3 regions of the Micromonospora sp. NPDC004336 genome follow, and region 2 is predicted to be linked to each of the others. Evidence: predicted binding sites of a transcription regulator. Region 2 holds the regulator's gene; each other region holds the start of a gene.
The links. Region 2 encodes HrcA, which represses chaperone genes, less so after heat shock. Its sites were predicted from a motif close to GGTTNGCACNCTCNNNNNGAGNGTGCNAACC; they were not measured.
Positions count from the first base shown of each region.

Region 1: the regulator HrcA is predicted to act here: its motif matches at 7,111-7,141, upstream of groES (co-chaperone GroES).
Region 3: the regulator HrcA is predicted to act here: its motif matches at 6,359-6,389, upstream of groL (chaperonin GroEL).

Region 1 covers NZ_JBSGDY010000039.1:15,566-25,037, forward strand. Annotated here, with positions in the region: gene ACWENR_RS11355 (DUF4142 domain-containing protein) at 1-220, opposite strand, end outside; gene ACWENR_RS11360 (ROK family transcriptional regulator) at 442-1,623, opposite strand; gene ACWENR_RS11365 (sugar ABC transporter permease) at 1,651-2,910, opposite strand; gene ACWENR_RS11370 (ATP-binding cassette domain-containing protein) at 2,907-3,722, opposite strand; gene ACWENR_RS11375 (sugar ABC transporter substrate-binding protein) at 3,834-4,928, opposite strand; gene ybaK (Cys-tRNA(Pro) deacylase) at 5,276-5,755, opposite strand; gene ACWENR_RS11385 (THUMP-like domain-containing protein) at 5,796-7,025, opposite strand; gene groES (co-chaperone GroES) at 7,275-7,589, shown strand; gene groL (chaperonin GroEL) at 7,660-9,312, shown strand; gene ACWENR_RS11400 (WhiB family transcriptional regulator) at 9,454-9,472, opposite strand, start outside.
Region 2 covers NZ_JBSGDY010000005.1:6,991-16,462, forward strand. Annotated here, with positions in the region: gene ACWENR_RS02155 (enoyl-CoA hydratase-related protein) at 1-458, opposite strand, end outside; gene hemW (radical SAM family heme chaperone HemW) at 478-1,701, shown strand; gene ACWENR_RS02165 (DUF4870 domain-containing protein) at 1,827-2,501, opposite strand; gene hrcA (heat-inducible transcriptional repressor HrcA) at 2,746-3,768, shown strand; gene dnaJ (molecular chaperone DnaJ) at 3,842-4,987, shown strand; gene ACWENR_RS02180 (16S rRNA (uracil(1498)-N(3))-methyltransferase) at 5,038-5,772, shown strand; gene ACWENR_RS02185 (SDR family NAD(P)-dependent oxidoreductase) at 5,804-6,565, opposite strand; gene ACWENR_RS02190 (histidine triad nucleotide-binding protein) at 6,659-7,018, shown strand; gene ACWENR_RS02195 (serine hydrolase domain-containing protein) at 7,015-8,391, shown strand; partial or broken gene ACWENR_RS02200 (PhoH family protein) at 8,592-9,338, shown strand.
Region 3 covers NZ_JBSGDY010000004.1:67,376-76,847, reverse strand. Annotated here, with positions in the region: gene ACWENR_RS02035 (bifunctional pyridoxamine 5'-phosphate oxidase family protein/GNAT family N-acetyltransferase) at 1-261, shown strand, start outside; gene leuE (leucine efflux protein LeuE) at 258-926, shown strand; gene paaN (phenylacetic acid degradation protein PaaN) at 1,642-3,315, shown strand; gene ACWENR_RS02020 (N-acetyltransferase family protein) at 3,556-4,116, opposite strand; gene ACWENR_RS02015 (cold-shock protein) at 4,326-4,529, shown strand; gene ACWENR_RS02010 (hypothetical protein) at 5,265-6,311, shown strand; gene groL (chaperonin GroEL) at 6,586-8,208, shown strand; gene ACWENR_RS02000 (hypothetical protein) at 8,267-8,464, opposite strand; gene ACWENR_RS01995 (GNAT family N-acetyltransferase) at 8,557-9,472, opposite strand, start outside.

The DNA.
Region 1 (9,472 bases), on a different contig from region 2:
CTTTCCCGGCGGCCATCTGCCCGGCCGGCATCTCCCAGAGCCCGGCCAGCCGCACCCCGTTGAGCAGGGCGGAGTCGGCGGCGTTGAGCTGCTGGCCCGCCGGCGCGGCGACGGCCGGGCCGGGCAGCACCCCGAGCCCGGCGGCGATCGTGGCGAGCAGCACCGCCAGGCGACGGGACCGGTGCCCCGGCCGGCGGGGGGCGGGTCTGCGCGGTGCCATGTCCGTGGTGCCTCCTCCGTCCGACCGACGCGTCGCGGCCGGGCGGCGGCGCGTGCCGTCCGCCCGTCCGCGCAGTGGTACGGACCGCCCGGCCGATCAGTTCACCGGGCCCGCGCGGCGCCTCGCCGACACGGCCGCCTCGTGGCGGCTGCCGGCCGTCGGGCGGCCGGCGTGCCGTGGCGACGGCGAGGGCCGGGCCGGACGGCGAGGGCCGGTCAGGGTCAGCCGGCGTCGAGCGGGTCGGCGAGCAGCCGCTCGAAGGCCAGCTCGGCGGCGCCGACCAGCGCCGCGTCGTCGCCGAGCTTCGGGGTCCGCAGCCGGACGTGCTCCAGGCAGGCCGGCAGGGCGATCGAGTTGAGCCGGCTGCGGACCTGGGCCGCCGCGGCGAGGTAGAGGTCGCGCATGGTGCCGCCGAAGAGGACCATCTCCGGGTTGAAGATGTTCACCAGGTTGGCGACCCCGAAGCCGAGCCAGTCGCCGGCCTGGCGGACCGCGCTTTGCGCCCGGGCGTCGCCCCGGTCGGCGGCGTCGAAGACGGCCAGCAGCGCGTCCCGGCCCCGCGCGTCGGTGCGGCCCGCCGCGCGCAGCACCGCGTGCTCGCCGATCTGGGTCTCCCAGCAGCCCCGGGAGCCGCACTCGCAGGGCGCGCCGTCGCGGACGACCACCATGTGCCCGACCTCGCCGCCGTAGCCGCCGTGCCCGGTCAGCCGCCGCCCGCCGGCGATGATGCCGGCGCCCACGCCCACGTCCCCGTACAGGTAGATGACGTTGTCGCAGCCCGCCGCCGCGCCGCGCGCGTGCTCGGCGAACGCCGCCACGTCGGCCACGTTGCCGACCGTGACCGGCACCTCGCAGCCGAGTTCGGCGCGGAGCGCCGCGCCGATCGGCTCGTCCACCCAGCCGGTGGTCTGCCCCAGCCGGACCAGCCCGTCGTCGCGGCGGACCATGCCGCAGACCGCGACGCCCGCGCCGACGCAGACCGCGTCCGCCGGCACCGCCTGCTGCATCTCCTTGACCGCCCCGGCCAGCAGCGGGGCGGCCTCCGCGGCGGTCACGCCCCGGGGCCGGGCCAACTCCCGGCGGTCGAGCACCGCGCCGCCGAGGCCGATCCGCGCGGCCCGCAGGCGGTCCACCTCGATGCTGTACGCGTACGCGTGCACCCGGTCCGACTCGGGCCGGACGACCAGCGACGGTCGCCCGGCCCGGCCGGTCTCCTTCGGCGTGCCCTCGCTGACCAGCCCGGCGCCGGCCAGGTCGGCGGTCAGCGCGCCGATGGTGCTGCGGTTGAGTCCCAGCCTGGTGGTCAGCTCCGCGCGGGTGGTGGCGCCGTGCACGTGCACGTACCGCAGCAACGCGCCCAGGTTCTGCCGACGGATCTCGTCCTGGCTCGGTCCTGCGCGCATCGTGTCGTCACTCCGGTCGTGCGGTCGTCAACGGGTGCCGGTCGCGGCGGATCGTCGGCGCGAGAGGGCGTCCACACCGGCGGCGAGGAGCAGCACCAGTCCGGTGAAGACGTACTTCAGCCCCGAGCTGAGGTTGAGCAGGTTCATCCCGTTGATGATCACCGCCACCACCGCACCGCCGAGCACCGCGTCGATCATCCGGCCCTTGCCGCCGAAGAGGCTGGTTCCGCCGATCACCGCCGCGCCGACCGCGTACAGCAGGACGTTACTGCCCCCGGTGTTCGGGTCGACCGACCTGTCCCGGCTGGCCGCGATGATGCCACCGATCGCGGCCATGGTGGAGCAGATGACGAAGGCCGAGATCCGGATCCGGTCGACGTCGATGCCGGCACGGCGCGCCGCCTCCCGGTTGCCGCCGACGGCGTAGAGGTGCCGCCCGTACGCGGTGCGGTTGAGTACGAACGTCCAGGTGACCAGGAGCAGGGCGATCAGGGGCACGACGATCGGCATGCCGCGGTTCGACGTGATCAGCGGGTTGATGCTGCGCTCCTGGTTGAGCACGTACACGGCCAGACCGAGGACGACGGCCAGTCCCGCTATCCGGGCCAGCACGACCGCCGCGGGATCGGTCTGCAGCCCGCGACCGGCGCGCTTGCGCCGCCGAAGCAACTGGGCGGTGGCGTAACCCGCGACCGCGACGCCGACGAGCAACCAGCCGAGGGTCGGCGGCACCCAGTCGTTCTCGATGGAGACGATCACCTCGTCGGCGATGGAGATGTTGGTGCCCTCCTCCATCAGCAGCAGCACGACGCCCTGGAAGGCCAGGAAGCCGGCCAGCGTGACCACGAATGAGGGGATGCCGAGTTTGGCCACCAGGACGCCGAGAGTCAGCCCGATCAGCATCCCGGTGCCGAGCGCGGCGAGCACCGCCACGTACCAGGGGTGACCGAGCACGGTCACGACGTTGGCCAGGATCGCGGCGCAGACGCCGCTGGCGAAGCCCGCCGAGAGGTCGATCTCGCCCAGCAGCAGAACGAAGATCAACCCCATCGCGATCACGGTGACGGCCGCGCCCTGGGTGAAGAGGTTGGCGAAGTTGCCCGCGGAGAAGAAGACCGGCCGTACGATCGCGAACACCGTGCAGAGGACGACGAGGCCGGTGACGGCCGGCAACGAGCCGAGATCGCCGCCGCGTACCCGGGCGAGGTAGTTGCGGACATGGCTTCCGACGGTGGGGGCCGGGGCGACGGTCGCCGGCGAACCCTGCTTCACCGCTGTGTCGGTCATCGGACGGCTCCTGACGTGGGGTCGTGCTCGGTGGCGTCGCGGCCCGTAGCCGGCTCGGTGGTGAGCCCGAGAGCGCCGGAGCGACCGACGGTGATCAGCTCGACCACCTGTGAGTGGGTGATGTCGATGGTCTTCACCTGGGCGGCCAACTGGCCGAGGTAGAGCGCGGCGATGCGGTCGGAGACGGCGAATACGTCGTTCATGTTGTGCGAGATGAGGACGACGGCCAGGCCGTTGTCGGCGAGCCGGCGGACGAGTTCGAGCACCTGGGCCGTCTGCGCGACGCCGAGCGCCGCGGTGGGCTCGTCCAGGATGACCAGCCTGCTGTTCCACAGCACCGCCTTGGCGATGGCCACGGTCTGGCGCTGCCCCCCGGAGAGGCTGGAGACGTGCTGGCGCAGTGACTTGACGGTGCGGACCGAGAGCCCGGCGAGGGTTTCGGCGGCCATCTGCTCCATGGTCGGCTCGTCGAGCACGAGGCCGTTGCGCTTCTCCCGGCCGAGGAACATGTTCTGCACGATGTCGAGGTTGTCGCAGAGCGCGAGGTCCTGGTAGACGACCTCGATGCCCAGCGCGGCGGCGTCCCGCGGGGTGTTGACGCTGACCGGGCGGCCCTCGAAGAGGAAGGTGCCGGAATCGGCCGGGTGGATGCCGCTGATGCACTTGACCAGCGTCGACTTGCCGGCGCCGTTGTCGCCGACGAGGGCGGTCACCTCGCCGGAGTGGACGGTGAGGTCGACGTCACGCAGGACCTGGACGGGGCCGAAGCTCTTGTCGATCCCACGGAGTTCCAACAGGGGGGTCGCTGACACGGGGTCTCCTTCGCCAGATGTGGAGGATCGCGGAGCTCCGCCTGCTGTCGGCACCGCCCGGCACGGGTTCCCGTGCCGGGCGGCGGGTGGGCGGCGGAGTGCGCAGTCGGGTCAGCTGATGCCGGCGTCGGCGCAGAGCTTGGCGTACGCACCGGTGCAGACCTGCTCCTTGGTGACGTAGCCGTCGGCCACGACGTCCTTGACGTTGTCCTTGTAGATCGCCTTCGGAGCGAGCAGCACGGAGGCCACGTCACGGCCGCTCTGCGGGTCCCTGACCGTCTGACCGGTGTCCTTACGTTCCCCCTTGGCCAAGGCGATGGCCAGCTCGGAGGCCGCCTTCGCCTGCTCGCGGACCGCCTTGTAGACCGTCATGCACTGATCCCCGACGAGGATGTTCTGCAGGGCCTGCGGGGTGGCGTCCTGGCCTGTGACGGGAACCTTGCCGTTGAGCTTGTTCTTCTTGAGGATGGAGATGGCGGCGTTGCCGAGAGAGTCGTTGGCGGCCACCACGCCGTTGATCTTGCCGCCGGTCTGGGTCATCATCTGCTCGAAGATGCCGCCCGCCTCGGTGGCGTTCCACTCCGGGACGGCCTGGTCCGGGCCCTTGACGTACGCGCCGGAGTCGAACTTCGGCTTGAGCACCGAGTCGTAGCCGGTCTTCAGCAGCGTGGCGTTGTTGTCGGTCGGCGACCCGTTGAGGTACGCGATCACCGGCTTCTGCGCGTTCTTCTCCGTGAGGCACCTGCTGACGCCCTCGCCCATGAGCCGGCCGACGGCCTCGTTGTCGAAGCTGACGTAGTACTCGGCCGAGCCGCCCAGCGTGAGCCGGTCGTAGTCGATCGTCGCGACGCCCTGTGACTTGGCCTTCTCCAGCACCGCCTTGCCCGTGCCGGAGTCCAGGTTGACGATCATCAGCGCGGTGACGCCGTCGGTGAGCATGCCGTCGGCGATGGTGGAGAAGCTGGACTTGTCGCCCTGCGCGTTCTGGATGTTGTACTCGACGCCGGCGGCCTTGAACGCCTCCTCCAGGAACCTGCGGTCCGCGCTCTCCCAACGCGCGGAGGACTTGCTGTCCGGGAGGATCACGCCGATCTTCGCCTTCCTGTCGCCGCCGGCCTGATCGCTGCCGGAGTCGTCACCACAGGCGGCCATGCCGCCGGTGGCCAGCAGGCCCACGGCGGCGAAGGTGAGGAAGCCCTTGCGCATGTGCAGGGTCCTTTCGGTGGAGGAAGTGACGGTGGTCGTTTGTTGTGTCCGGCAACGTATTCCGCGTCACACTCGGCACGCAAGGGTGTCGGGGTCGGAGTTTGTTGGCGGCGGTAACAATTCCGCAACGCCGACGACACGCCCACCCTCGTCTGAGCGGCTCGTCCGCGGCGGGCGTGCTGGTCGTGTACCCGCATGCGAGAGCGGGACGTCTGCCGTCGAGGGTCCTCGGCCGCAGGTCTCCCGTGCGATGGCGGGAGCGGGCGGTGCCGAGCAGCGGCGTGACGGTTCCGCGCGGGTCGCCCGGCGGTCCGCATGCCCGGCGGCGGGGCGGCCTGGCGCGCCCGTCAGCGGGCCGACAGTGGAGCGACCCGCGCGTCTGTCAGGGCCAGCAGGTCGGCCGGGGCCAGCTCGACCTGGAGACCGCGCCGGCCCGCCGAGACGTAGACGGTGGGGTGGTCGAGCGCCGACGAGTCCAGCACGGTGGGCAGCCGCCGGCGCTGGCCGAGCGGGCTGATCCCGCCGCGCACGTAGCCGGTGGCCCGCTCGGCCACCGCGCGGTCGGCCATGGCGGCCCGCTTGCCGCCGACGGCCGCGGCGAGCGCCTTGAGATCCAGCTCGCCCGTGACCGGCACGACCGCCACGGTCAACGCCCCGTCGACCTCGGCGACCAGCGACTTGAACACCCGCTCCGGCGGCACCCCCAGCGCCGCCGCGACCAGCGCGCCGTAGTTCGGCGCGTCGGGGGAGACGTCGTACGGATGGGTGCTGTGGGCGACCTTGCGCTTCACGAGCAGCGCGGTCGCCGGAGTGCCCTGTCCCGCCATGACCGTCACGCTAGCGGGGCGCGGCGCCCCACCGCCGCCCCTACCGCTCCCCGACCGGCCGGCAGACCAGCACCGTCGGCGCGCCGGCCACCCGGGTCAGCACCAGGCTGGCCGCCTCGTCGCCGGCCAGCCGCAGGTCGCGGCGGAGCTTCTCCGGCTCCAGCGCGGACCCGCGCTTGAGGATCTCCACCCGGCCGACCCGGCGGTCCCGCAGCAGCGCCCGCAGCCGCTTGAGCGAGAACGGCAGCACGTCGGTGACCTCCAGGCAGCGGGCGAACGGGGTCGCCACGGGGGTGTCCGCGTAGAGGTAGGCGATGCTCGGGTCGGCCAGCGTCGCGTCGAGGGCGTCGGCCAGCTCCGCGACGAGGTGCGCGCGGACCACCGCCGAATCAGGGTCGTACACGAATCGGCGCGCCGGCCCGACGGGCGCCTCGGCGTCGCCCGAGCCGGTCAGCTGGAAGGCGGCGACCGCCGCCGCGCCGGAGGCGTCGGGAAGGTGCCCCGCCCTGCCGCGCAGCAGGGTGGCCCGGCGGGGGACCGCGGCGAGCCGGCCGCACCACAGGGCCGCCTCGACCAGGTCGCCGTCCACGCTCACCCACTCCGCCTCGGCGCCCGCCGGGATCAGCGCGTGGTCGATCCCGGGCGCCACCTTCACCACCGTGTGCGGCACCCGCTCGGCCAGCCCGACGACGAAGTCCCAGGGCGGGGAGTAGGAGTTCGGGTCGAAGATCCGCCGCCCGGTGCCCGCCCTGCGCCGCGCCGGGTCGCAGAAGACGCCGTCGACCCGGCCCACGTCGAACGCCGTGGCGTCGCCGCACTCCACCGTGAACAGCTCGGCCAGCCCGGCCGCCTCGGCGTTGGCGGCGGCCATCGCGGCGGTCACCGGGTCGGCCTCCACGCCGTACACCCGGATGCCGGCGCGGGCGGCGGCGAGCGCGTCCGCGCCGAGGCCGCAGCCGAGGTCGGCCAGGGTGCGCACGCCGGCGTCGCGCAGGCGGGCGGCCCGCCGGTCGGCCACCGGCCGGCGGGTGGCCTGCTCCAGCCCGGCCCGGGTCAGGAACATGCCCGCCGCCCCGGGCCCGAACTTGCCGACCGCCCGGCGGCGCAGCTCGGCCTGGGTGAGCGCGGCCGCCGACAGCGCGGGCGGCAGCCCGGCCGAGCGGAGCGCGGCCGCCGCGGCCAGCGGATCGCCGCCGGCCACGCGCGCGGCCGCGTCGAGCGCGGCCGACCCCTCGGGCGTACGCAGGGCGGCGAGCTGGTCGAGATCCACCCGGTCATTCTCGCCGCCCGGCCCGACGCGCCGACCGGCGGGCTGGCACTCTCCTTGACGGAGTGCTAGCCGAGGAATAACCTGCGATTAGCACTCTCACCCCGAGGGTGCCAGCTTCCGGGCCGTCAGGTCCGGGCGCTGAACGCCAGGCGGACCGGCACCCGCGACGACGGCCCCGCCCGGTGGCATGTGGCAGATTGACGCCGGTCGGCATGCCGATCGGTAACGAAACCAGTACCCCAGGAGGGTATGCCCGTGACTACCGCGACCAAGGTTGCGATCAAGCCGCTCGAGGACCGGATCGTGGTCCAGGCGAACGAGGCTGAGACCACCACGGCGTCGGGCATCGTGATCCCCGACACCGCCAAGGAGAAGCCGCAGGAGGGCACCGTCCTCGCTGTCGGCCCGGGCCGGATCGACGACAAGGGTAACCGCGTGCCGGTCGACGTCAAGGTCGGCGACACCGTCCTCTACTCGAAGTACGGCGGCACCGAGGTCAAGTACGCCGGCGAGGAGTACCTGGTGCTCTCCGCCCGCGACGTCCTCGCGGTCATCGAGAAGTAAGCAACCGATCAGTGTCGTTGCCCCGGTCCGGCTCGCCGGGCCGGGGCAGCGTCGCTTCGAAGGGACATTCATGGCGAAGATCCTGAGCTTCTCGGACGACGCGCGGCACCTGCTCGAGCACGGTGTCAACGCCCTCGCGGACGCGGTCAAGGTGACCCTCGGCCCCCGCGGGCGCAACGTCGTCCTGGACAAGAAATTCGGTGCGCCCACGATCACCAACGACGGCGTGACCATCGCCAAGGAGATCGAGCTCACCAACCCCTACGAGAACCTCGGCGCGCAGCTGGTCAAGGAGGTGGCGACCAAGACCAACGACGTCGCCGGCGACGGGACCACCACCGCCACCGTGCTGGCCCAGGCCATGGTCCGCGAGGGCCTGCGCAACGTCACGGCCGGCGCCAACCCGGCCGGCCTCAAGCGGGGCATCGACGCGGCGGCCGCCAAGGTCTCCGAGGCGCTGCTCGGCCGCGCGGTCGAGGTCGCCGACAAGGAGTCGATCGCGCACGTCGCGACGATCTCCGCGCAGGACGCCACGATCGGCGAGCTGATCGCCGAGGCGATGGAGCGGGTCGGCCGCGACGGCGTCATCACCGTCGAGGAGGGCTCGGCCCTGCACACCGAGCTGGACGTCACCGAGGGCCTCCAGTTCGACAAGGGCTTCATCTCGCCGAACTTCGTCACCGACGTGGAGTCGCAGGAGTCGGTCCTGGAGGACCCGTACATCCTGATCACGACCCAGAAGATCTCGGCGATCGAGGAGCTGCTGCCGCTGCTGGAGAAGGTCCTCCAGAACAGCAAGCCGCTGCTGATCATCGCCGAGGACGTCGAGGGCCAGGCCCTGTCCACCCTGGTGGTCAACTCGATCCGCAAGACCCTCAAGGTCTGCGCGGTCAAGGCCCCCGGCTTCGGTGACCGCCGCAAGGCGATGCTGCAGGACATGGCGATCCTCACCGGCGCCGAGCTGGTCGCCCCGGAGCTGGGCTACAAGCTCGACCAGGTGGGCCTGGAGGTGCTCGGCACCGCCCGCCGCGTGGTGGTCGACAAGGAGAACACCACCGTCGTCGACGGTGGCGGCCAGGCGAGCGAGGTGGCCGACCGGGTCGCGCAGATCCGCAAGGAGATCGAGGCCTCGGACTCCGACTGGGACCGGGAGAAGCTCGCCGAGCGGCTGGCCAAGCTGTCCGGCGGCATCGCGGTCATCAAGGTCGGCGCCGCGACCGAGGTCGAGATGAAGGAGCGCAAGCACCGCATCGAGGACGCGATCGCCGCGACCAAGGCCGCGGTCGAGGAGGGCACCGTCCCCGGCGGCGGCGCCGCCCTGGCGCAGATCATCCCGGCGCTCGACGACGACCTCGGCTTCACCGGTGACGAGAAGGTCGGCGTCTCGATCGTGCGCAAGGCGCTGGTCGAGCCGCTGCGCTGGATCGCCCAGAACGCCGGCCACGACGGCTACGTCGTGGTGCAGAAGGTCGCCGGCAAGGAGTGGGGCCACGGCCTCGACGCCGCCACCGGCGAGTACGTCGACCTGGCGAAGTCCGGCATCGTCGACCCGGTGAAGGTGACCCGCAACGCGGTCAGCAACGCCGCGTCGATCGCCGGCCTGCTGCTCACCACGGAGAGCCTCGTGGTGGAGAAGCCGGAGAAGGCCGAGCCGGCCGCCGCCGGCGGGCACGGCCACGGCCACGGCCACGGGCACGGCCACCAGCACGGCCCGGGCTTCTGACCCTCGCCGTACGCGACACACAGGGCGCGCCGTCTTCGCGACGGCGCGCCCTGTGTGCGTCGCGGCCCGTGTCGTCGCCCCGGACGCACGAACGCCGCGCCCCGGGTCGGGGCGCGGCGTCCGGCACGTCGGTGCGCGAAGTCAGGCGATCTTGCGCTGG
Region 2 (9,472 bases):
TGCAGCAGGGGCAGCACGGTCGCGGAGATGACCGCCGGGATCACCCCGATCCGCACCTCGGTGAAGGCGAACGTCGCCTCCTGCGCGCACACCGCCAGGTCGGCCGCCGCGATCAGGCCCAGGCCGCCGGCCCGGGCCGGCCCGGCCACCTTCGCCACCACCGGTTTCGGGCACTCTCGGACCGCCGCGAGCACGTCGCCCAGCATCCCGGCGGGCACGGTGCCGCTGGCGTACGCGGCGGCCGTCTCCCTCAGGTCCGCTCCCGAGCAGAAGACCGGGCCGGTGTGGTCCAGCACGACCACGCGTACGGCGTCGTCGGCGACCGCCTCGGCGAGGCCGGCCAGCAGCTGGGTCATCAGCGGCGTGGAGAGCGCGTTGCGGTTGTGCGGGCTGTCCAGGGTGAGCGTGGTCACCCCGCGGGCCGTGGCGGCCCGCACGAGCACGTCGGGAGAGGTCATGCCGGGCACACTAGTGGCCATGCCCGGCGTCCTTCCAGAAGGCGAAACCGTCCCCGTCGACGGGTCGCTGCCCGCCACCGCCACCCGCGCCGTCGGCGCGCGGGGCTTCGGCGTGTACGTGCACGTGCCGTTCTGCGCCAGCCGCTGCGGCTACTGCGACTTCAACACGTACACCGCCGCCGAGCTGGGCGGCGGCGCGAGCCGCGAGGGCTACGCCGACACCGTGCTGGCCGAGCTGGCGCTCGCCGGCCGGGTGCTGGGCGACGCCCCGCCGCCCCGGGTCGACACGGTCTTCGTCGGCGGCGGCACCCCGACCCTGCTCCCCGCCGACGACCTGGCCCGGATCCTCGACGGCATCGACCGCGCCTGGGGGCTCGCGCCCGACGCCGAGGTGACCACCGAGGCCAACCCGGAGTCGGTCACGCCGGAGTCGCTGAAGGCGCTGCGGGCCGCCGGCTACACCCGGATCTCGTTGGGCATGCAGTCCGCCGCCCCCGGCGTGCTGGCGATCCTCGACCGCACGCACAGCGCCGGCCGGGCCGTCGCCGCCGCCCGGGAGGCCCGCGAGGCGGGGTTCGACCACGTCAACCTGGACCTCATCTACGGCACGCCGGGGGAGACCGAGGCCGACTTCGCCGCCTCCCTGGACCAGGTCGTCTCCGCCGGGGTGGACCACGTCAGCGCGTACGCCCTGATCGTGGAGGACGGCACCCGGCTCGCCGCCCGGATGCGGCGCGGCGAGCTGCCGTACCCCTCCGACGACGTCGCCGCGGACCGCTACCTCGCCGCGGAGGCCGCCCTCGGCGCGGCCGGTCTCTCCTGGTACGAGGTGTCGAACTGGGCCCGCGACGAGGCGGCCCGCTGCCGCCACAACCTGCTCTACTGGACCGGCGCCGACTGGTGGGGCCTCGGCCCGGGCGCGCACAGCCACGTCGGCGGCGTGCGCTGGTGGAACGTCAAGCACCCCACGACGTACGCGAAGCGGCTGGCCGCCGGCGAGTCACCCGGCCTGGCCCGGGAGGTGCTCACCGCCGACGAGGCGCACATGGAGGACGTCATGCTCCGGCTGCGCCTCGCCTCCGGGCTGCCGCTGGACGCCCTCGACGAGGCCGGCCGGGCCGGTGCGGCGCGGGCGCTCGCCGACGGCCTGCTGGCTGCCCCCGAGTACGCGGCGGGCCGCGCGGTGCTGACCCTGCGCGGGCGGCTGCTCGCCGACGCCGTGGTCCGCGACCTGCTGCCCTGACCGGCGGGCGGCGGAAAGCGGCGCGGCGGGCGGCCGGCGGCCGGGCCGGTGGGCCGCCCCGGGCCGGCGCTCGTCGCGTTGGTGGGACGTGGCCGAGGCCGGCCGGGGGAGCGGCCGGCCCCGGCTCACCTGGTGAAGCTGTAGCTCATCGGGTAGCGGTAGAGGACGCCCTCGTTGGCCTTGACCCCGCCGATGATCCCGAAGATCAGCGGCACGAGCCAGACGAGCATCGGGACGAAGAACAGGATCCCGCAGGTGATCAGGGTGAGCACCCAGCTCAGCACGCTGGCGATCGCCCAGGTGATCTGGAAGTTCAGCGCCGCGACGGCGTGCGCCCGGACGGTCGGCGACTGCTGGCCGCGGGTCATCAGCGCGATGAGCGGCGCCACCCAGCCGAGGAGGCCACCGCCGACGATCACCCCGAGCGCGCCGCCGAAGTGGGCGATCAGGGCCCAGTTCTTGTCGTCGTTGCTGGCGTAGCCGGCGGTGGGCGCGCCGTAGCCGCCGGGCGGATAGCCGCCCGGCGGGGGATAGCCACCCGGTGGGGGGTAGCCGCCCGGTGGGGGATAGCCACCCGGCGGCGGGTAGCCGCCCGACGGCGGGTAGCCGCCCGACGGCGGTTGGTCACCGGCGGGCGGCGGATAGCCACCGGGCGGGGGATAGCCGCCCGGGCCCGGCGCCCCGGACAGTGGTGCGGTGGGTTCGTCGGCGCCGGGCGGGCCGGGAACCCCCGACGGAGCGGCCGGGTCCGGCCGGTCGCCGGGGTCCCCCGCTCCGGGAGGGCGAGGTGGTTCAGTCATGGACGTCACGGTAGGCGCAGCCGGCAAGGCCGCACCAGAGCGACACCGGCCGGGTTGCCGGGATGATCGGCCCTGGCGGCCGCCGCCCCGGCCGGCCGGCGGCCCGCCCCGGACGACCGGTCCAAGGTTGATCATCGCGTGGCCGGGCGCGCCGACGTAGACTGGCACTCGCTACGGACGAGTGCCAGCAGCCCGCCCGGCCCCCGGGGTGCCGGGCCCGACGTGCGACAGGGAGGTGGAAGGGATGGGTCTCGACGACCGCAAGCTCGCCGTGCTGCGCGCGATCGTCGAGGACTACGTCGCCACGCAGGAGCCCGTCGGCAGCAAGGCGCTGGTCGAGCGGCACCAGCTCGGGGTCTCGCCGGCGACCGTCCGCAACGACATGGCCGTGCTGGAGGAGGAGGGCTACATCCGCCAGCCGCACACCAGCGCCGGCCGGGTGCCCACCGACCGCGGCTACCGGCTCTTCGTGGACCGGCTGTCCCGGGTCAAGCCGCTCAGCCCGGCCGAGCGCCGGGCGATCGAGCGTTTCCTGGTCGGGGCGGTCGACCTCGACGACGTGGTGCACCGCACCGTCCGGCTGCTGGCGCAGCTCACCCGGCAGGTCGCCGTCGTGCAGTACCCGTCGCTGGCCCGCTCCTCGGTGCGCCACCTGGAGCTGGTGCCGATCTCCACGACCCGGCTCATGCTGGTCATGATCGCCGACACCGGGCGGGTCGAGCAGCGGCTGGTCGAGCTGCCCGCGCCGATCCCCGCCGAGGACGTGACGGACCTGCGCCGGCTGGTCAACGAGAAGCTGGTCGGCACCCGGCTCTCGGAGACCCCGCCGCTGGTGCAGGCGCTGGTCGACGAGTCGGTGCCGCACCTGCGGCCCGCCATGACCACCCTCTCCACGGTGCTGCTGGAGACGCTGATCGAGCGGCACGAGGAGCGGATCGCGCTGGCCGGGACGGCCAACCTCACCCGCGGCGGGCTGCTCGACTTCCAGGGCTCCCTGCGCCCCATCCTGGAGGCGCTGGAGGAGGAGGTCGTCATGCTCAAGCTGATCGGCGAGGCGGAGCCGAGCACGACGCGGGTGCTGATCGGCGACGAGAACGAGATCGACAACCTGCGCGCCGCGTCGGTGGTCAGCACCGGCTACGGCCCGGGCTCGACCAGCGTCGGCGGGCTCGGCGTGCTCGGTCCGACGCGGATGGACTACCCCGGCACCATCGCCACGGTACGAGCCGTGGCACGCTACGTGGGCGAGCTGCTGGCCCAGAACTGACCAGTCAGGGCCGACGGCCGGCTCCGGCCGACGACCGGCGCAACGCGAGACGAACATGAGGACACGGAACGCAGTGGCCAGGGACTACTACGGCATTCTCGGGGTGAGCCGGGAAGCCTCCGACGACGAGATCAAGCGCGCCTACCGCAAGCTGGCGCGGCAGTTCCACCCGGACGTCAATCCGGACCCGGAGGCACAGGAGAAGTTCAAGGACATCAACGCCGCGTACGAGGTCCTCTCGGACGACCGGAAACGGCAGATCGTCGACCTGGGCGGCGACCCGCTCGCCCCGGGCGGCGGGGGCGCGGGCGGCCCGGGCGGTCCCGGCGGCGCCGGCCCGTTCGTCGGCTTCCAGGACATCATGGACGCCTTCTTCGGCGGTGCGGCCGGCGGCTCGCGGGGCCCCCGACCCCGGACCCGGCCGGGCGCCGACGCGATCCTGCGGCTGGAGCTGGACCTGCACGAGACCGCGTTCGGTGTCGAGGCGCCGATCACCGTCGACACCGCCGTGCTCTGCACCACCTGCTCCGGCGCCGGCACCGCCGCCGGCACCCACCTCGCGACCTGCGAGGCGTGCGCCGGCCGGGGCGAGGTGCAGTCCGTGCAGCGCACCTTCCTCGGCCAGGTGGTCTCCGCCCGGCCGTGCACGGTCTGCCAGGGCTACGGCACCACCATCCCGCACCCCTGCCCGACCTGCGCCGGCGACGGCCGCGTCCGCACCCGGCGCTCGCTGACCGTCAAGATCCCGGCCGGCGTCGAGGACGGCATGCGCATCCGACTGGCCCAGCAGGGCGAGGTCGGCCCGGGCGGCGGCACGGCCGGCGACCTCTACGTGGAGATCCACGAGCGGCCGCACGACGTCTACTCCCGCAAGGGCGACGACCTGCACTGCCGGGTCACCGTGCCGATGACGGCGGCGGCGCTGGGCACGCGGCTGACCATCAAGACGCTCGACAGCGAGGAGACCGTCGACGTCAAGGCCGGCACCCAGCCGGGCAGCACCCTGCGGCTGCGCGCCCGGGGCGTACCGCACCTGCGCGGCACCGGCCGGGGCGACCTCTACGTCCACCTCGACGTGCGCACCCCGACCAAGCTCGACGCCGACCAGGAGCGGATGCTGCGCGACTTCGCCAAGACCCGGGGCGAGGAGGTCGCCGAGCTGACCAAGCAGGGCGGCTTCTTCTCCCGGATGCGCGACGCGTTCAACGGTCACGCCTGACCGGCGGCTCGCCGTCCCCGGCGCCGCCCGGGGCGGCTAGCCTGTTGATCGTGTCCGCACCGCTGTTCCTGGTCGAGTCGCTGCCCACCGCCGACCGGCTGACCCTCGACGGCCCCGAGGGGCACCACGCCGCCACCGTGCAGCGCCTGCGCGTCGGCGAGGAGCTGCTGCTCGCCGACGGGCGCGGCGGCACGGCCGCCGCCGTGGTCACCGCCGTCGGCCGGGGCACCCTCGACCTGGAGATCACCTCCCGGGGGTACGCCGACGCGTCCGTCCCGCGCCTCGTGGTGGTGCAGGGCATCGCCAAGGGCGACCGGGGCGAGCTGGCCGTGCAGGCGATGACCGAGGTCGGGGTCGACGAGATCGTGCCCTGGGCCGCGGCCCGCTCGGTCACCCAGTGGCGCGGCGAGCGGGGCGTACGGGCACGCGAGAAGTGGGCGGCGACCGCCCGGGAGGCCGCCAAGCAGGCCCGCCGTGCCTGGTTGCCCGTCGTGGCCGGCATCCCGGACGAGTCGACCGTCCGGGTCGCGCGCCGGATCGCCGGGGCCGCCGCGGCGTTCGTGCTGCACGAGGGGGCGCAGGAGCGGCTGACCGCCGCCGAGCTGCCCGGCACCGGCGAGATCGTGCTGGTCGTCGGCCCGGAGGGCGGCATCGCCGACGCCGAGCTGGACGCCTTCCTGGCCGCCGGCGCCCGCGCCGTACGGCTGGGCTCCACGGTGCTGCGCACGTCGACGGCCGGCGTGGCCGCCCTCTCGGTGCTCGCCACCCGCCTCGACCGCTGGTGACCGGGCCCCGCCGGCCGGGCGCGACGGACGGTCAGGTGCGCAGGTAGGACGCGCCGTTGAGGTCGACGATGGTGCCCGAGGCCCACTCTGCCCCGGGGCTGGCCAGCCAGTGCACGGCGGCGGCGATCTCCTCGGGGCGGGCCACCCGGTTGAACGGGCTCTGCGCCCGGATCGCGTCGCCCCGCTCGCCGCGCAGGTGCTCGGTGGTCATGTCGGTCTCGACGAAACCCGGGGCGACCGTGGCGACGGCGATGCCGTACGGGGCGAGGGCCACCGCCAGCGACTGCCCGAGCGCGTTCAGCCCCGCCTTGCTGGCCCCGTACGCCGGCTGCTCCGGCTCGCCCCGGAAGGCGCCCCGGGAGGAGACGTTGACGATCCGGCCGCCCCGGTCGCGCATGTGCTGGGCGGCGCACCAGACGACGTTGCCGGCGCCGGTCAGGTTGGTCTCGACCACCTGCCGCCACTGCCGGCGCCACTGCTCGTAGGAGGCGCCGAAGACGGGGTGCGGGGCGTCCCGCTCGCCGTACACGCCGGCGTTGTTGACCAGCACGTCCAGCCCGCCCAGCAGGCCGGCCGCCTCGTCGACCATGGCGCGTACGGCGTCCGGGTCGGTCAGGTCGGCGCGGACCACCACGTGCCCCTCGCCGGGCAGTTCGGCGCGCAGCCGCTCGGCCAGTTCCGCGGAGTCCCGGTGGTGGATCGCCACCCGGTCGCCGCCGGCGGCGAACGCGGTCGCCACCGCCCGCCCGATGCCGCGCGAGGCCCCCGTCACCAGTACCGCCCGTGAAGTCACGCCGGCCATCATGCCGTGCGGGCCCGGAGGGGGCGGCAGGGCCCCTTCCGCCGGCGCGGGCGACGGCAGGCTGCGCTTCCTTACACTGCCCCGATGGGAACCGACTGCCTGTTCTGCCGGATCGTCGCCGGGGAGATCCCGGCCACCGTCGTCCGGGAAACCGCCACCACGCTCGCCTTCCGCGACATCGGCCCGAAGGCGCCCGTGCACGTCCTGGTCATTCCGAAGGAGCACTACGCCGACGTGGCGACCCTCGCCCAGGGCGACCCGGCGCTGGCCGGCGAGGTGCTCGCGACGGCCGCCGCGGTGGCCGAGGACGAGGGGCTGCTCGGCGACGGCTTCCGGCTGATGTTCAACACCGGCGCGTACGGCGGTCAGGAGGTCTTCCACGTGCACGCGCACGTGCTCGGCGGCGCGCCGCTGGGCCCGATGCTGGCCCGGGACCTCGCGTGACGGCGGTCGACGAACGGCTGTCCCGGCTGGTGCGTACGGTCCAGGCGCAGGCCCGGGTGCCGGCGGTCTCGGCGGCCCTGCACCGGGCGGACCGCCCGCTGTGGACGTGCGCGGTCGGCGGCACCGGCAACGACACCGAGCTTGGGCCGGGCACCCGGTTCCGGATCGGCTCGGTCACCAAGACGTTCACCGCCGTGCTGACCCTCCAGTGCCGCGACGACGGCCTGCTCGACCTGGACGACCCGCTGGGCCGCCACCTGGACCTGCCGGCCCACGGCGAGCTGACCGTGCGGCGGCTGCTGTCGCACACCGCCGGCCTGCAACGGGAGCCGTACGGCGACGTCTGGGACACCCTGCGTGCCCCCGACGTCGACGAGTTCGTCGCCGACCTGGCCCGGGCCGAGCGCGTGCTGCCGCCGGGCCGTCGCTACCACTACTCCAACCTCGGCATGGCGCTGCTCGGCCGGCTCGTCGGCCACCTGCGGGGCGGCACCTGGGCGGAGGTGCTCGCCGAGCGGGTGCTGACCCCGCTGGGGCTGGCCGACACCTCGGTGACGCCGGGCCCGGACGCGGCGACCGGCTTCCTGGTCGACGCGTACTCCGACGAGGCGCACCCGGAGCCGCCCACGGACTTCGGGGCGGTGGGGCCGGCGGCACAGCTCTGGAGCACCGCCTCGGACATGGCCCGCTGGGCGGCCTTCCTCGCCGACCCGGCGGCGCTGGACCCGGCGGGCGCGGTGCTCGCCCCGGCGACGCTCGAGGAGATGCGCTGGCCGGCGACGGTCACCGACGAGACGCTCTGGTCGGGCGGCTTCGGGCTCGGGCTGATCCTGGTGCCGCAGGGGAGGCGGATCGTGCACGTCGGGCACGACGGCGCGATGCCCGGCTTCCTGGCCGGTGTCTACGGCCGGCGCGGCGGCGAGGGGACGCCCGGCGCGATGGGCGTGGCGGTGCTCGGCTCCTCCGGCACGGCCGCCGAGGTCCTCGACCTGCCGCACCGGCTGCTGGCCGCCGCCGTCGAGCACGACCCGGCCGACATCGCGCCGTGGCGGCCCGGCCCGCCCGCCCCGCCCGACGTACGCGGGCTGCTCGGCCGCTGGTGGGGCGAGGGCTTCGAGTACGTCTTCTCCTGGCACGACGGCGCGCTGCGGGCCCGGGGCGCGGACGACCCGGCGGGGAAGCCGCCGGCGGTCTTCGCCCCGCTGCCGGACCGGCCCGACGTCTACCGCACCGTCTCCGGCCGCGAGGTCGGCGAGCTGCTGCGGCTCACGCGGGACGAGCGCGGCGCGGTGGTCCGGATGCACTGGGCGACCTACCGGTTCACCCGCGCCCAGGAGACCTTCGACCGGTACGACTTCCGCGCCGGCTCCTGAGCGACCACCGGGACCGGCGGGGTGCGACGGCTCTGCGCGGGCCGTCGCACCCGCCGGGGTGGGCCGTGCCACCGGGCGGGGAAATGGGCGCGGTGCCGCCGCTGTTGAACCGATACGATGGAGCCAACGTCAGTACGCCGCGCCGGCAGGCCCGGCAACGAGATCGAGAGCAGGTGGCGCAGGGCCTTTCGGCCCGACCTATGACCGGCACCCCACCTCCCGGCCCGCCCCGGGTGCAGACCAGGATCACCGTCCCGGACCCGAAGATCATGGTCAACCTGCTGGGCGCGGGCGACGAGATCCTGCGACTGGTCGAGCGCTCCGTCAACAGCGACGTGCACGTGCGGGGCAACGAGATCACCATCACCGGCGCCCCCGCCGACAACGCCCTCGCCGAGCGGGTCTTCAGCGAGCTGCTCGAGCTCATCGAGAAAGGCGAGACCCTGACCACTGACGCCGTCCGGCGTACCGTCGGCATGCTCGAGCAGGGTGGCGCCGAGCGGCCCGCCGAGGTCCTGACGCTCAACATCCTCTCGCGGCGCGGGCGCACCATCCGTCCCAAGACGCTGGGGCAGAAGAAGTACGTCGACGCGATCGACGCGCACACCATCGTCTTCGGCATCGGCCCCGCGGGCACCGGCAAGACCTACCTGGCCATGGCCAAGGCCGTCCAGTCGTTGCAGGCGAAGCAGGTCAACCGGATCATCCTCACCCGGCCGGCGGTCGAGGCGGGGGAGCGGCTCGGCTTCCTGCCCGGCACGCTCAACGAGAAGATCGACCCCTACCTGCGCCCGCTCTACGACGCGCTGCACGACATGCTCGACCCGGACTCCATCCCGAAGCTGATGGCGGCGGGCACGATCGAGGTCGCCCCGCTGGCATACATGCGGGGGCGAGCGCAGCCGTACGACGCCCGGGTATTGACCCCGGAGGGCTTCAAGCCGTTCGGTTCGCTGCGAATCGGTGACCTGGTCATCGGCTCGAACGGCGCGCCCACGCCGGTGATCGGCATCTATCCGCAGGGCCCGAAGCAGGTCTACCGGGTCACCACGCAGGACGGGGCATCCACCGTCTGTTGCGG
Region 3 (9,472 bases), on a different contig from region 2:
AAGCTGCTGCTGCTCACGCGGGCCTTCGACGAGCTGGGGGCGGTGCGGGTGGTGTGGCACACCGACATCCGCAACGAGCGCTCGCAGCGGGCCATCGAACGCCTCGGCGCGACCCGCGAGGGAGTGCTGCGGATGCACAGGCTCCGCCCGGACGGCTCGTGGCGGGACACCGTGCAGTATTCGATGACCGTCGACGAGTGGCCAAAGGCACAGGTCACGCTGCGGGAAAGGCTTCGCCGGACGGCACCGGCGACCCGATGATGTCGGGCGTGCTGGGTATCACCGACATCTGGACGTACGTGCTGGGCACCGTGGCGATCATCCTGCTGCCGGGCCCCAACTCCCTCTTCGTGCTCTCCACCGCCGCGCAGCGGGGCGTCGCCGCCGGCTACCGGGCCGCCGGCGGGGTCTTCGTCGGCGACGGGGTGCTGATGTTCCTCTCCGCCGCCGGGGTGGCGTCGCTGCTCAAGGCGTACCCACCGCTCTTCCTGGTGATCAAGTACGCCGGCGCCGCGTACCTCGGCTACGTGGGCCTGACGATGCTGCGCGGGGCCTGGCGGCGCTGGCGCGACCGCAACGACCCGACCACACCGCGGCTGATCGACGCCGCGGAGCCGGCGGCGATGCGCAGCCCGTTCCGCAAGGCGCTGGTGATCAGCCTGCTCAACCCGAAGGCGATCCTCTTCTTCGTCTCGTTCTTCATCCAGTTCGTCGACCCGGGCTACGCGTGGCCGGCACTGTCGTTCCTGCTGCTCGGGCTGATCGCCCAGGTCACCAGCGCGCTCTACCTGACCGCGCTGATCTTCGCCGGGACGTTCCTGGCGGCGCAGTTCCGTCGACGTCGCCGCCTCGCCGCCGGCGCCACCACCGGCGTCGCCGCCCTCTTCCTCGGCTTCAGCCTCAAACTAGCCACCGCCACCGTCTAACCCCCTCCCCTCCACCCCCCGCCCCGCCCCGCCCCCCGCCCTCACCCCCGCCCCGCCCCGCCCCCGCGATCTTGCAGTTTCTGCCCTCGCCATGGGCTGAAAGCCCGAAATGTCGGGGCAGTAAGTGCAAGATCGCCGGGCAGGTGCGGGCGAGGGCCGGGGAGGGTGGGGTGGGGGTGGGGGTGGGGGTGGGGGGGGGGGGGGGGGGGGGGGGGGGGGGGGGGGGGGGGGGGGGGGGGGGGGGGGGGGCCGCGGGGATTCGTCGGGTAACTGGGTTTTCGCTGTGAGTGCGGAAAACGCGCCGACAAGGACTTGACGGCAGGAACCGGACGGCGCAAGATGCTCCGTGCGGGAGGGCGTTTCGCCGGAGACTTTGAGTTCTTGCGACCCAACGCCGGAGGCGTTGTGCGAGCGTCCCTCCCGACCAACGTCCGAACGGGCCAGCGGCTGATCCGCTGGCCCGTTCGTCTTTCCCGCCCACCCTCCACGGGCTCCCCGATTTCCCGCCCGCCCTCCACGGGCTCCCCGACGCGCCCGGCGGGGACGGCCGGCACGAAGACGTAGATCCCGCCGCCGGCCGACGACCAGCACCGACGACCAGCACCGACGGGCGGCTCGCCGGCGTCCCGTCGACGCCCGACCGACTGGCGGCCGACGATCCGAGTTGTGACACGCCCCTACTGATCCTGATGCTTCCTGTTGCATGATGGCGGGCATGACGGAGACCCCGCACCCCCTGTACGCCAGGCACGCCGACACCCTCACCCGGGCGCTGACCGCCATCACGGAGCGCGGGTACTGGTCCGCCTACCCCGAGTCGCCCAGCCCCCGGGTCTACGGCGAGACCGCCGCCGCCGACGGCAAGGCCGCCTTCGAGGCCTACCTCGGCGGTGACTTCCCCCTCGACCAGCCCGGCGCCGGCGACCGGGTCGCCACCGAGTCCAGCCCCTTCGGCGTCGAGCTGAACGTCCGCTACCCGCACGCCGGCGCCGACGAACTGGTCGCCGCCGCGACCGCCGCCCTGCCCGGCTGGCGCGACGCCGGCCCGCAGGCCCGTGCGGGCGTCTGCCTGGAGATCCTGGACCGGCTGCACAAGCACGTCTTCGAGTTGGCCAACGCGGTGCAGTTCACCAGCGGCCAGGCGTTCGTGATGGCCTTCCAGGCCGGCGGCGCGCACGCGCTGGACCGCGCGCTGGAGGCGGTCGCCTACGCGTACGCGGAGATGACCCGGCACCCGGGGACGGCGGGCTGGGAGAAGCCGGCCGGCAAGGGCGACCCGCTGCGGATGACCAAGACCTTCCACGTGGTGCCCCGCGGCGTCGCGCTGGTGATCGGCTGCAACACGTTCCCGACCTGGAACTCGTACCCGGGTCTGTTCGCCTCGCTGGTCACCGGCAACCCCGTCGTGGTCAAGCCGCACCCGCGCGCCGTGCTGCCGCTGGCGATCACCGTGAAGTACGCCCGGGAGGTGCTCGCCGAGGCCGGCTTCGACCCGAACCTGGTGCTGCTCGCCCCCGAGGCCCCGGGCGAGAAGCTCGCCTCCACGCTGGCCCTGCACCCGGCCGTGAAGATCGTCGACTTCACGGGCTCCACCGAGTACGGCGACTGGCTGGAGGCCAACGCCCGGCAGGCGGCGGTCTACACCGAGAAGGCTGGCCTGAACACGGTGGTGATCGACTCCACCGACGACTTCGCCGGCCTGTGCCGCAACCTGGGCTTCACGCTGACCCTCTACAGCGGCCAGATGTGCACCACCTCGCAGAACATCCTGATCCCGCGCGACGGCATCGCCACCGACCAGGGGCACAAGAGCTTCGACGAGGTGGCCGGCGGGATCGCCGCCGCCGTCGGCAAGCTCACCGCCGACCCGGCGCGCGGGGTGGAGCTCACCGGCGCCATCGTCAACGACGGGGTGCTGGAGCGCCTCGACGAGGTCACCAAGGTCGGCGAGGCGGTGCTGGAGTCGCGTACGGTCGAGCACCCGGCCTTCCCCGGCGCGGTGGTCCGCACGCCGACGCTGGTCAAGCTGGCGGCCGACGACACGGCGACCTACTCGAAGGAGTGGTTCGGGCCGATCTCGTTCGCGATCGCCACCGACTCCACCGCCCACAGCCTGGAGATCCTGCGGTCCACCGTCGGCGAGAAGGGCGCGCTCACGGCGGCGGTCTACTCCACCGACGAGGCTGTCCTCGACGCGGCCGAGGCGGCGGCGATCGAGGTCGGGGTGCACCTGTCCTGCAACCTGACCGGCGGGGTCTTCGTGAACCAGTCGGCGGCCTTCTCGGACTTCCACGGCAGCGGCGCCAACGCGGCGGCCAACTCCGCGCTCACCGACGGCGCCTACGTGGCCAACCGGTTCCGCGTCGTGCAGTCCCGTCGGCACGTCTGAGTCTTCTGGTCGGGTTCCGGGGCGGCCCGCCCCGCCCGGGGTGGGCTCGCTCCCCGGGCGGGTGGGCTCGCTCCCCGCGTGGGGCGGGCTTGCTCCCCGCGAAGGGCGGGCTCGCTTCCCGCCTAGGGCGGGCTCGCCCCGGGAACCCTTCCGTCCCACCTCTGGTGCGTCGATCCCCGGGACTTGTTGCCGTGGCGCGGCGGGTCGCGTGCCGTCTGGGGTGAATCTGCGACCGCAGGGTCAGGCGGGGCGGCGCATCTGAAGCTCGGTGAGCGCCGGGACGGTGGGGTGCGGGACGCGCACCCCGGTGTCGACGAAGCCCAGCCGTCGGTAGGCGCGGTAGGCCCGGTCGTTGCCGACCACGACCTCCAGCATCAGCTCGGGCCGGCCGTACGCCCGGGACCAGGCGGCCACCGCCTCGACGAGTTCGCCGAGCAGGCCGGTGCCCCGCCAGGACGGGGTGACGTAGACGGCGTAGACGACGGTCAGCCCGGGCTCCTCCGGGGTCACCGTGCCGCCGGCGTGCCCGACCAGCCGGCCGCCCGGGTCCGCCACGAACTGCGCGGTGCCCGCGCCGGCCGACACGTGCGCGATCCGGGCCGCGTAGTCGGCGTGCGGCCGGGCCGCCGCGTCGGCGAGGGTCTCCAGGAACGCCAGCGGCGCGTCGGCCAGCATCTCCAGCCGCAGCGCGCGCATCCGGGCCGCGTCGCCCGGGCGGATCCGCCGGACCTCCACCGGCCCGGGCCCGGCCCGCCGGAGGTCTGCCGGCCCCCGACCCGGCGCGCCCGACGTGCTCGTCATGCCGCATGCCTACCACAACGATGGTCACCGATGTCGTCGGATCGGAATATGCCCGATTTGTGGTCGTGCGCCGCCGTCACGCCTCGTGTAGCGTGCGATTTCGGTCACCGATTCAGCGGCCCTCGCCGATCGCCGATTCGGTGGTCCTCCGGTGCCGGTCCGCCGGGCTCCGGGGTCGTGGAACGCCGCGCAGAGTGAGGAAGTGCACCGTGGCACAGGGCACCGTGAAGTGGTTCAACGCCGAGAAGGGTTACGGCTTCATCGCCGTCGACGGCGGTCAGGACGTGTTCGTCCACTTCTCCGCGATCGAGATGGACGGCTACAAGGCGCTGGACGACGGCCAGCGGGTGGAGTTCGAGATCGCCCAGGGTCAGAAGGGGCCCCAGGCCGAGCGCGTACGCGTCATCGCCTGACCCGCCGCCCGCCGCCCGCCGCCCGCCGCCCGCCGCGGGGCCGGTCGGTCGGGTGCGGCGGGCCGTCCCACCGCGACAGCGCCGCCGGTCGTGGCGTGGGCCGCAGCCCGACGCCCGACCGGCTTTCCGGCGCCGACCGGCCGCCTGACGCGGACCGGACGCCCGACGCCGTCCGGCTTCCCGACGCCGTCCGGCCGCCCGGCGACGCGTGGATCGGGATGCGCGGATCTGGATGCGCGGATTGGGATGCGCGGATTGGGATGCGCGGGGGCGGGCTACTCCCGGGGCGCGCGGGCAGGGAAGATCGTGGACCGTTCCAGCCGTCGCTGAGGAGGGTCCATGTCCGACCAGCCGCCCCAGGCCACCCCGCCCCCGGGAACCCCCGATCCCGCCCCGGGGCCGGCCGGCGATCCGACCGCCCCGCCGCCGTTCGCGCCCACGCCGCCGTCGGCCGACGGGCCGACCGTGCCCACGCCGCCTCCGACGGCCGGGGAGGCACCGGTCGCGCCCACGCAGCCTCCGGCAGCCGGGGAAGCATCGGCCGCGCCCACGCCGCCTCCGGCAACCGGGGGAGCGCCAGCCGGCGAAGCGCCGGTCGGCGAAGCAGCGATCGGGGAAGCGCCCGCGTCGCCTCCGTCCGACGGCGCGACGGCCGTCCCCGCTCCGGTCGGCGAGACGTCCCGGCCGGTCGCCCCCACGCCCCCGCCGGTCGGGGCCGCGTCCCCGGCGACCGGGATGCCGGGCTCCGCGCCCACCGGGGGTCCGACGGGCGCGCAGCAGCCGCAGGGCTGGGTCCTCCCGCCCACCGGCGGGTTCCCGGCCGGCGCCGGCCCGTACGGCGGGCAGCAGTGGTATCCGGGTGCGCCGGTCGTCTATCCCGGGGCTCCGGTCCCCTATCCGGGGCAGCAGCCGGGCCACGGGTGGTACCCGCCGGGCGTCAACCCGGCCGATCCGCTGGTGACCCCGCCCGGGGGCGGCGTGAGCGGCTGGTTCGACCGGTGCGTCGGTGCGGTGCGCCGGGGCTGGCGACTGCTGCTGCCCATCCTGCTGTTCACCCAGGTGCTGCCGGCGGTGGTGGTCTCGGTGGTCACGCTGGTCCTCGACCCGACGGCGAAGTGGGAGGAGTCGACGGCCGGCGACCCCGCCGCGCTGCCCGACACCTTCCTGGCCGACCTGGGCCTCCTGTTCTCCGTGGTGCTCGGCAGCGCCATCGTCTTCGGCCTGGTGCAGAGCCTCGGCTGGGCCGCCGGCACCTGGGTGGTCACCCGGCAGGCGGCCGGTGAGCAGGTGAGTCTGGGCGCCGCGCTGGCGTACGGGGCGCGCCGGGCGCTCGGCCTGTGGGGCTGGACCATGGTGATGAGCCTGATCATCGGGCTGGGGATCTGTTTCTGCGTCATCCCCGGCATCTACTTCGCGTTCGCGCTGAGCATGGCCGGCCCGGTCTACCTCTTCGAGCGCCAGCACCCGATCGGCCGCTCGTACCGGATGTTCCACGACCGGCTGGGGATGCTGCTCGGTCGGGTGGCGCTCGTCGCGGCGGCCGTGATCGTCGGCAGCGGGGCGGCCGGCATGGTCGAGGGCGTCGGGTCGCTGCCGTTCGGCACCACGCCGCTGGAATCGGCGGGCACGGCGGTCGGCGTGCTCGTGGTGACGCTGGTCAGCGGCGTGCTGGCCCTGCCGGCGCACCTCGCCCAGCTCGTCGGGCTCGTCGTCACGTACGCCGAGCAGCGCGTCCACGAGGGTCCGGTGGACAGCGCGCGGCTGGCCGGTGAACTCGGCTGACGGGGACGGGCGTGCTTGCACTCGGCAGGGGAGAGTGCTAAACAAGTCATTGGCACTCGCATACCGTGAGTGCCAATGGTCGGGGCGGTAGGGCCACGGCCGCACGGGCGTCCACACGCCGGTGCGGCACATGGCCGGTCGTCGCGGGCTATCCGGCCCGGCCGAGGAGACGTCGTCGTCGCCAGGTGGCGACGTCCCAAGGTGCGTACACCAGGCGGCCCATCCGGGACACACACTCCGGGTGGCCCGTGAGTGTCCAGGAGGACAACGCCGTATGGCCAAGATGATCGCGTTCGACGAAGAGGCGCGCCGGGGCCTCGAGCGGGGCATGAACCAGCTCGCCGACGCCGTGAAGGTGACCCTCGGCCCCAAGGGCCGCAACGTCGTGCTGGAGAAGAAGTGGGGTGCCCCCACCATCACCAACGATGGTGTGAGCATCGCCAAGGAGATCGAGCTCGAGGACCCCTACGAGAAGATCGGCGCCGAGCTGGTCAAGGAGGTCGCCAAGAAGACCGACGACGTGGCCGGTGACGGCACGACGACGGCGACCGTCCTGGCCCAGGCCCTCGTCCGCGAGGGTCTGCGCAACGTGGCCGCCGGCGCCAACCCGATGGCCCTGAAGCGGGGCATCGAGGCCGCCGTGGCCAGCGTCTCGGAGGAGCTGTCCAAGCTCGCCAAGGACGTCGAGACCAAGGAGCAGATCGCCTCCACCGCCTCCATCTCCGCCGGTGACAGCACCGTCGGCGAGATCATCGCCGAGGCGATGGACAAGGTCGGCAAGGAAGGCGTCATCACCGTCGAGGAGAGCAACACCTTCGGGCTGGAGCTGGAGCTCACCGAGGGCATGCGCTTCGACAAGGGCTACATCTCGGCCTACTTCATGACCGACCCGGAGCGCATGGAGGCCGTCTTCGACGACCCCTACCTCCTGATCGTCAACAGCAAGATCTCGTCGGTCAAGGACCTGCTCCCGATCCTCGAGAAGGTCATGCAGTCGGGCAAGCCGCTGCTGATCATCGCCGAGGACATCGAGGGCGAGGCCCTGGCCACCCTGGTCGTCAACAAGGTCCGGGGCACCTTCAAGTCGGTCGCCGTCAAGGCGCCGGGCTTCGGTGACCGCCGCAAGGCCATGCTGGCCGACATCGCCATCCTCACCGGTGGCCAGGTCATCAGCGAGGAGGTCGGCCTCAAGCTGGACGCCGTCGGCCTCGACATGCTGGGCCGCGCCCGCAAGGTCGTGGTGACCAAGGACGAGACCACCATCGTCGACGGTGCCGGTGACGCCGAGCAGATCCAGGGCCGGGTCAACCAGATCCGGGCCGAGATCGACAAGAGCGACTCCGACTACGACCGCGAGAAGCTGCAGGAGCGGCTGGCCAAGCTGGCCGGCGGCGTCGCGGTGATCAAGGTCGGCGCGGCCACCGAGGTCGAGCTGAAGGAGCGCAAGCACCGCATCGAGGACGCCGTCCGCAACGCGAAGGCCGCCGTCGAGGAGGGCATCGTCCCGGGTGGTGGCGTCGCGCTGGTGCAGGCCGGCAAGACCGCCTTCGACAAGCTGGACCTGACCGGCGACGAGGCGACCGGCGCGCAGATCGTCAAGATCGCGCTGGACGCCCCGCTGCGGCAGATCGCCGTCAACGCCGGCCTCGAGGGTGGCGTGGTCGTCGAGCACGTCCGCAACCTCGACCCGGGTCACGGCCTCAACGCCGCCAACGGCGAGTACGTCGACCTGCTGGCCGCGGGCATCATCGACCCGGCCAAGGTGACCCGCTCGGCGCTGCAGAACGCCTCGTCGATCGCGGCGCTCTTCCTCACCACCGAGGCCGTCGTGGCGGACAAGCCGGAGAAGACCCCGGCCGCCCCGGCTGGTCCGGGTGGCGGGGAGATGGACTTCTGAGTCCGGTTCCACAACGCCGAAAGGGGCGGGCCGCGTCAGCGGTCCGCCCCTTTCCGCGTCAGGTCGGCAGCGGCCGTTGGTTGCGCCTCTTCTGCGCCCGGCCGTACGGCTGCGGGATCTGGACCGGCTCGTCGACCAGGGCCACCGGCTCGTCGGCGGCCTCGTCGGCGCCGGTCATCTCGGCCTCCTGCTCGGCGTCGCCGTAGTCGAGCCGGTCGAACGGCAACGGGCCGGGGCGTTCGTCGTCCGTGGTCATGGCTGCCTCCTCTACCGAAACGGTAGGGGGCGTCGATCAGCGACGGGGGCGAATGGGGCTATCGGCGTCGATGTCCCCTTCGCCCTCCCGCGTCACCCGGCGAGCGTCCTGCGGTACAGGAAGAAGACCCGCTCGATCCGGGCGCCGGCGCTGCCCGAGTAGAACGGCACCGGCCCGACCCAGCCGATCTGCGCCGCCGTCACGCCCGCCGCCCGCTGATCGCGCAGGCAGCGGCGCAGCAGCACCCCGCCGATCCCCGAGCCCTCCGCCGCCGGGGCGGTGCCCATCGGGCCGAACCAGCTCGGCCGCGACGATCCGTACGCGGCGAAGCCGAGCACCTCGCCGTCGCGTTCGGCCAGGTGGCAGCCCGCCCCCTCCCGACCCACCGAGCCGGCCAGCTCGGCGTCCCAGGCGCCGCCGAAGGTGGCGCGGGCGAACTCCGTCAGCGCCGGCAGGTCGCCCGGCTCCGCCCGCCGCACCGTGACGCCCCGCGCGGCCAACCGCTCCTCCGCCGGGCCCGTCGCGCGCAGGGCGGGGCTTTCGTCGTACGACAGGTCGGCGGTCATGTTCCAGGCCGTACGGTCGCGGGTGTAGCCGAGCGCCGACGCCGCGCAGACGGCCGGGGTGTAGCGCACGTCGATGCCCGGCCAGGCGTAGTACGGCGGATTGCCGGCGAGCAGCACCTCCACCGCGCCGAGCTCGGCGAGCCGCGCCTCGGCGACCCCCACCAGCGCGCGCCCGACGCCCCGCCGCCGCTGGTCCGGCGCCACCGCGATCAGGTCGACGTGCCCACGGGCGTCGCCGTCGCCGGCGGCGAGGGAGCCGACGAGGGTGCCGACGAGGCGCCCCTGGCGGTACGCGCCCCACGCGATCACCGGGCGGTCGGCGGCGGCCCGCGTCCAGAGCGTGTCCACGATGGCCGGCGCCTCGGCCGCGTCCTCGGGCAGGTCCAGCGCCCGCCCGCACAGTTCCACCACGGCGGGCCGCTGGTCCGGTCCCAGCTCGACG